Collimonas fungivorans Ter331: one gene and its partner. The protein of the gene in region 2 binds, or shares a complex with, the protein of the main gene of each other region. Links are inferred from orthologs where the notes say so. Each region holds a gene or a part of one and is shown on either strand. Other genes may lie near its edges.

The links. Proteins that work in one complex are often made in the same cells at the same time.
Region 1: the proteins of secA (region 2) and secY are in contact, whole or in part, in a crystal structure (PDB 3DIN), measured with the Thermotoga maritima proteins. The link is inferred for Collimonas fungivorans Ter331 from one-to-one orthologs. Residues at the interface, in WP_004082002.1 of Thermotoga maritima: Glu261, Ala262, Arg263, Lys300, Ala301, Arg302, Thr303, Ile304, Ile305, Leu323, Tyr324, Asp325, Pro326, Val329, Ser330, Tyr333, Ile336, Lys340, Phe345, Val349, Glu363, Phe364, Tyr374, Ser375, Gly376, Gly377, Glu393, Ile395, Thr482, Ser483; in WP_004081795.1 of Thermotoga maritima: Glu108, Gly109, Glu110, Glu111, Ala236, Glu237, Arg238, Arg239, Ile240, Thr241, Ile242, Gln243, Tyr244, Ala245, Arg246, Arg247, Val248, Thr249, Gly250, Arg251, Arg252, Val253, Tyr254, Gly256, Ala257, Ser258, Thr259, Tyr260, Leu261, Pro262.

The regions. Positions count from the first base shown.
Region 1 is NC_015856.1:515,883-519,166, reverse strand. What follows is about bases 19-2,908. They hold secY (preprotein translocase subunit SecY), read right to left. Parts: upstream 2,185-2,908; coding sequence 853-2,184; downstream 19-852. Other genes in these bases: rpsE (30S ribosomal protein S5), read right to left, coding at 2,867-2,908; rpmD (50S ribosomal protein L30), read right to left, coding at 2,677-2,856; rplO (50S ribosomal protein L15), read right to left, coding at 2,219-2,650; infA (translation initiation factor IF-1), read right to left, coding at 599-817; rpmJ (50S ribosomal protein L36), read right to left, coding at 451-564. In the rest of the region: more of rpsE, read right to left, coding at 2,909-3,284. UniProt on the Escherichia coli protein: The central subunit of the protein translocation channel SecYEG. Consists of two halves formed by TMs 1-5 and 6-10.
Region 2 is NC_015856.1:4,612,424-4,616,117, forward strand. What follows is about bases 256-3,555. They hold secA (preprotein translocase subunit SecA), read right to left. Parts: upstream 3,216-3,555; coding sequence 456-3,215; downstream 256-455. Other genes in these bases: CFU_RS20470 (M23 family metallopeptidase), read right to left, coding at 3,425-3,555. In the rest of the region: bifunctional glutamate N-acetyltransferase/amino-acid acetyltransferase ArgJ, read right to left, coding at 1-246; more of CFU_RS20470, read right to left, coding at 3,556-3,694. UniProt on the Escherichia coli protein: Required for protein export, interacts with the SecYEG preprotein conducting channel.

The sequences.
Region 1 (3,284 bases), 4.1 Mb from region 2 along the record:
CTTGAATCCGACTACCTAAATGAAACGATCAGTTGCCACGGTGAGGTGGCAGCCCGATTATTTCTTCAGCGATTGAGCGGCTTTGCGCGGGCCCTTGCGGGTACGTGCATTGGTACGAGTACGTTGGCCACGGCAAGGCAAGCCTTTGCGATGACGCATACCACGATAGCAACCCAGATCCATCAAACGCTTGATGTTCATCGACAGTTCACGACGCAGGTCACCTTCGACGACGAATTTTGCAATTTCGTCGCGCAGCTTTTCCAGCTCGTTATCGTCGAGATCTTTGATCTTCTTCGTAGTCAAAATACCCGTGCTGTCGCAAATTTCTTGTGCGCGTGGGCGGCCAACACCGTAGATGGCTGTCAAGCCGATGACGGTGTGCTGATGATTGGGGATGTTGACCCCTGCAATACGTGCCATTCGTTATTCCTCGATCAATAACGTTAATTAACCTTGGCGCTGTTTATGGCGCGGTTCCGTACAAATGACGCGAACTACGCCTTTGCGCTTAATGATCTTACAGTTGCGGCAGATCCGCTTGACTGATGCGAGCACTTTCATTTTTGCCCTCTTTCGTTCTAGGTTCTAATTGCTGTTACTTGGTACGGAACACAATCCGTGCCCGGCTTAAATCATAAGGTGTCAATTCCACTGTCACCTTATCTCCTGGCAGGATGCGAATATAGTTCATGCGCATCTTGCCAGAAATATGACCGAGGACGATATGTCCGTTTTCCAACTTGACTCTAAATGTTGCATTGGGGAGATTCTCAAGAATCTCGCCTTGCATCTGGATAACGTCGTCTTTTGCCATTCGGTCTACTGGTTCCTCTGGTCGTTCATCTCAACTTACCGCGTCGAAACGCCGCCCTTGAAATTTGCCTTACGCAGCAGCGAATCATATTGCTGCGACATCACGTAATTCTGTACCTGTGCCATGAAGTCCATGGTGACCACTACGATAATCAACAGCGATGTACCACCAAAATAGAACGGTACCTTCCAGCGAGCGATCAAGAATTCCGGAACCAGGCACACTACCGTGATATAGACCGCGCCAACCAGGGTCAGGCGCATCAAGATCTTGTCGATATAACGCGCAGTCTGCTCACCTGGACGAATCCCCGGCACAAACGCGCCGCTTTTCTTCAGGTTGTCTGCCGTTTCCTTGCTGTTGAATACCAGCGCAGTATAGAAGAAGCAGAAGAACACAATCGCAATCGCATACAGCAAGGCATGAATCGGTTCGCCTGGCGCCAGTGAAGCCGCCATATCCTTGAGGAAGTTGACTACCGGATTGGTTGAATCACCGGAAGTAAACCAACTCGTGATTGTCGCAGGAAACAAGATGATCGAGGAAGCGAAGATTGGAGGAATTACACCAGCCATGTTCAGCTTCAGCGGCAAATGACTGCTTTGACCGCCATAAATCTTGTTGCCCACTTGACGCTTGGCATAATTCACCAGAATCTTGCGTTGACCACGTTCAATAAATACCACCAGGTATGTCACGCCAGCCGCGATCAGACAAATCAGGATCGCCGACAGGGCACTCATGGAACCGGTACTTACCTGTCCGAACAAACCACCGATCGCATTTGGCAAACCAGCTGCGATACCTGCAAAAATGATGATCGAGATACCATTACCAAGACCACGCTCGGTAATCTGTTCACCCAACCACATCAAAAACATTGTTCCTGTTACCAGCGTCACAACTGTCGTGAAGCGGAAAGCCAAGCCTGCATCCAGCACCAGGCCAGGTTGCGATTCCAGTGCTACAGCAATCCCCAGGGCCTGGAACGTCGCCAGCAACAGCGTACCGTAACGGGTGTACTGGGTAATCTTGCGACGACCGGACTCGCCTTCTTTCTTCAACGCTTCCAGCTGAGGCGACACAATCGACATCAATTGCATCACGATCGATGCCGAAATATACGGCATGATTCCCAGCGCAAATACGGTGAACCGCGACAACGCACCACCAGAGAACATGTTGAACATGCCCAAAATGCCGCCCTGGTGCTGCTTAAACAATTGCGCCAACTGCGATGGATCAATTCCCGGTACGGGAATGTGAGCACCAATACGATATACAACCAATGCAGCAAGCAAGAACCACAGACGGCCCCAAGGGAAGCCGCTCGCAGCACTCTTTGCAAGTTGGGGAGATGTCGCCAATTATTGCTCCATTGCTACGAGTTAGAACGACAAATTAAGCTACGGATCCGCCGGCTGCTTCAATCGCAGCTTTTGCACCTTTGGTAGCGATCAGACCCTTGAGCGTTACCTTTTTGGTGACTTCGCCCGACAGGATGACGCGTACCACGCGTGCCAGCTCGCCGATCACGCCAGCTTGCTTCAACACCAGGATATCAATTTCAGTTACCGGCAGGTTTTCCAGGTCCGACAAGCGAACTTCAGCCTTGAACGGGGTTGCCATCGACTTGAAGCCGCGTTTTGGCAAACGACGTTGCAAAGGCATCTGACCGCCTTCAAAGCCGACTTTGTGGAAACCGCCCGAACGCGATTTTTGACCCTTGTGACCGCGGCCGGCTGTCTTACCGATACCTGAGCCGATACCACGACCAACGCGACGCTTGTAATGCTTGGCGCCATCTGCAGGTTGAATAGTATTCAATTCCATAATTTGCTCCGTTCGCAAGCCTAAGCTTACGACACCACTTTCACAAGATAGGACACTTTATTGATCATGCCGCGCACAGATGGGGTGTCTTGCAATTCGGAAACCGAATTCACACGACGCAGGCCCAGGCCGCGTACTGTCGCGCGATGAGTTTCGCGCGTGCCGATCAAACCCTTGATCAATTGTACTTTTACAGTCTTTGTCATTTTGATCACCTTAGCCCAGAATTTCTTCAACGGACTTGCCGCGCTTGGCAGCAATTTCCGATGGCGTGTTCATCTTTGACAAGCCGTTCAAAGTAGCACGAACCATGTTGTACGGATTGGTGGAACCTGTGGACTTGGCCACAACGTTCGTCACGCCCAGTACTTCAAAGATCGCGCGCATTGGACCGCCGGCGATGACGCCAGTACCGTCTTTTGCTGGCAACATCAGCACCGATGAGGCGCCATGCTTGCCGGAGATTGCGTGTTGCAATGTACCGTTCTTCAGCGTTACCTTGATCATCTTGCGACGGGCTTCTTCCATAGCCTTCTGCACTGCAACTGGCACTTCTTTCGATTTGCCCTTGCCCATGCCGATACGGCCATCGCCATCACCAACAACAGCCAATGCTGCGAAACCCATGATACGA
Region 2 (3,694 bases):
CAGCAGCGCGCGAACAGGTTCGCCCGAAATTTCGGCGGCCGCCAGGTGTGCTTTGCTGACTTGCACCGGAGCGGCGCAAAAGCGGTTTTGCGTAAACACCCCGGCTACCGTCGCCGTCGGCGCCAGTTTCATCACCAGCAAATCCTTGCGATTCGCTTTGCGCACACCGGCCTCGGCATGGCCAAGCTCGATGCCCGCCACGGGCAGCAGGTCGGCGGCGACAGGAATGGGGGAGTTGACGGCCATGAGAATCCTTAACTAGGTATATAGGTGTTGGCGGCGCTGGTTTGCCGAGATTAATGGGTCGGTTGCCCGGTCCAGCAGACCGGCAGCTAATCCAGGTGCTTATTTTAAGGGGTATTAAGGCGTATGCGCAGAACATGTGTACATCTGCCGCAACAAAAGCAAAGGGCGGGTTTCCCCGCCCTGCTTTAGCTGTTGCCCATCCTTGCCGGTTACATCAGCTGGCCGTGGCACTGCTTGTATTTCTTGCCGCTGCCGCAAGGGCAAGGATCGTTGCGGCCGACCTTCGGCACGCTGCTGCCCGGCTGCTGCGATTCATCGCTGTGCGCAGTCGGCGCCAGCAAGGTTTCCGGCGCCTCGTTCGAATCAAAATCGGCGTGCTGGTAGTGCACGTTTTCCACATGGGACTGCGCCATTTCTTCTTCGGCAGCAGCGATTTCCTCGCGGTTTTCGATACGTACCGTCATCACCACCTTGACCACTTCATTCTTGATCAGGTCCAGCATCTGGCCAAACAGTTCAAACGCTTCGCGCTTGTATTCCTGCTTCGGATTCTTTTGTGCGTAACCGCGCAGGTGGATCCCCTGGCGCAGATGGTCGAGCGCCGCCAGATGTTCGCGCCAATGGCTGTCGACGCTTTGCAGCATGACGCTGCGCTCGAAGCCGGCGAACGATTCCTTGCCGACGATTTCGGTCTTGGCGTCATAGGTAGCATTGGCGGCAGTCAGCACGCGCTCCAGCAGATCCTCGTCGGTCAGGTTAGGTTCCGATTTCAGCATCTCGCCCAGCGGCACTTCCAGGTGCAGGTCGTTGGCCAAGGCTGCTTCCAGCGCCGGGATATTCCACTGCTCTTCCAGCGATTCTTCCGGCACATAAGTGCGGAAGGTGTCGTCCAGCACGCCTTCGCGCAGCGACGCCACCGTCTCGGACACGCCTTGCGATTCCAGCAACTCGTTGCGCTGCTGATAGATCACCTTGCGCTGATCGTTGGCGACATCGTCATATTCCAGCAGCTGCTTGCGGATATCGAAGTTGCGCGCCTCGACCTTGCGCTGCGCCGATTCGATCGAACGCGACACGATACCAGCCTCGATCGGCTCGCCTTCCGGCATTTTCAGCCGGTCCATGATGGCGCGCACGCGGTCGCCGGCAAAAATGCGCAGCAAGGCGTCGTCCAGCGACAGGTAGAAACGCGAAGAACCCGGATCGCCCTGGCGCGCAGCACGGCCGCGCAACTGGTTATCCACCCGGCGCGATTCATGACGCTCGGTGCCGATGATATGCAAGCCGCCGGCATTGACCACGTGGTCATGCAGCGATTGCCATTCATCGCGCAACTTGTCGGAGCGCAGCTGTTTTTCGGTATCGCCGAGGGCGTCGTCGGCTTCGATGAACTGGATCTGTTTCTCGACATTCCCGCCCAGCACGATGTCGGTACCGCGTCCCGCCATGTTGGTGGCGATAGTGATCGCTTGCGGACGGCCTGCCTGCGCGATGATTTCCGCTTCGCGCGCATGCTGCTTGGCGTTCAGCACGTTGTGCGGCAGCTTGGCCTTGGTCAGGATCGAGGACAGCAGCTCCGAGTTTTCGATCGAGGTGGTGCCCACCAGCACCGGCTGTCCGCGCTCGTAGCAATCCTGGATATCCTTCAGCATCGCATTGTATTTTTCCTGCGACGTCTTGTAGACCTGGTCTTGCCGGTCCTTGCGCTGGTTCGGCCGGTTTTGCGGGATCACCACGGTTTCCAGGCCGTAGATTTCCTGAAATTCGTAAGCTTCGGTATCGGCAGTGCCGGTCATGCCAGCCAGTTTGCCGTACATGCGGAAATAGTTCTGGAAGGTGATCGAGGCCAGGGTCTGGTTCTCGTTCTGGATCTTGACGCCTTCCTTGGCTTCCACCGCCTGGTGCAAGCCGTCCGACCAGCGGCGGCCGGTCATCATGCGGCCGGTGAATTCGTCGACGATGACGATTTCGCCGCCCTGCACCACATAGTGCTGGTCCTTGAAATACAGCGAGTGCGCGCGCAGCGCGGCGTACAGGTGATGGATCAGGCTGATGTTGGCGGCGTCGTACAGGGACGCTCCTTCTGCCAGCAAGCCCATGTCGGTGAGGATCTGCTCGGCTTTTTCATGGCCGGCTTCGGTCAGCAGCACCTGGTGCGCTTTTTCATCCTTGGTGTAATCGCCAGGGACTTCTACCTTGCCCTTGCCGTCCGGCGTTTCTTCGCCGACCTGCTGGGTCAGCAGCGGCGGCACTTCATTGATCTTGTAATACAGGTCGGTGTGATTTTCAGCCTGGCCGGAAATGATCAGCGGCGTCCGCGCTTCATCGATCAGGATCGAGTCGACTTCATCGACGATGGCGAAATTCAGGCTGCGCTGCACGCGGTCGGCGGCGTCGTACACCATGTTGTCGCGCAGGTAATCGAAACCGAATTCGTTGTTGGTGCCGTAGGTGATGTCGGCGCCGTAAGCCACCTGCTTGGCGTCGTGCTCCACCGACGACAGGTTGACCCCGGTCGTCAGGCCCAGCCAGCCATACAAACGTCCCATCCACTCGGCATCGCGCTGCGCCAGGTAGTCATTGACGGTCACCACGTGCACGCCCTTGCCGGACAGCGCATTCAGGTATGCCGGCAGGGTCGCCATCAGCGTCTTGCCCTCGCCGGTGCCCATTTCGGCGATTTTCCCGTAATGCAATACCATGCCGCCGATCAGTTGCACGTCGAAATGGCGCATTTTCAAGACCCGCTTGCCGGCCTCGCGGCAAACCGCGAATGCTTCCGGCAGCAAGGCGTCGAGCTTTTCGCCGTCGGCTATGCGTTGCTTGAGCTCCGGCGTTTTCGCCTGCAGCTCGGCATCGGACAGTTTTTCGAACGCCGGTTCAAGTGCATTAATTTGTCGGACGACTTTTTTATATTGCTTAAGCAGGCGCTGGTTGCGGCTACCGAAAATCTGGGTCAGTAATGACATGCTTGGATTCTAAAAAAAGCGCCGGCGGCATTCCGCGGCATCTTGTGGATGACCCCGAAACCGGGCTGTGGCTAAATAATCGGAGAATTTTATCATGCAGTCCCCGACACATTGGGGTTATGCACCAGGAAACAATAGCAAGTTGCGCAAATTGTGCCCGGCATCCGGCGCATCCGGGCTCTACTGTGCTTGCATTACAACAACATTCATTACTTCCCGGCCAATGTTGCCATCTTGGCCAGGTCGGTGCCAGCGTTCAGGAACTTGCGCGGATCCTGCGCCACGCCCTTGATTCTTACTTCGAAATGCAGGTGCGGCCCGGTCGAACGTCCAGTAGTGCCAATATCGGCGATATGCTGGCCACGCTGCACGATGTCGCCCACCTTGACAAACAGCCGGGAGGCATGGGCGTAGCGGGTGATGATGTCGTTGCCGTGGTCGATATCAAGCATGTTGCCGTATTGCGGATGATATTCGGC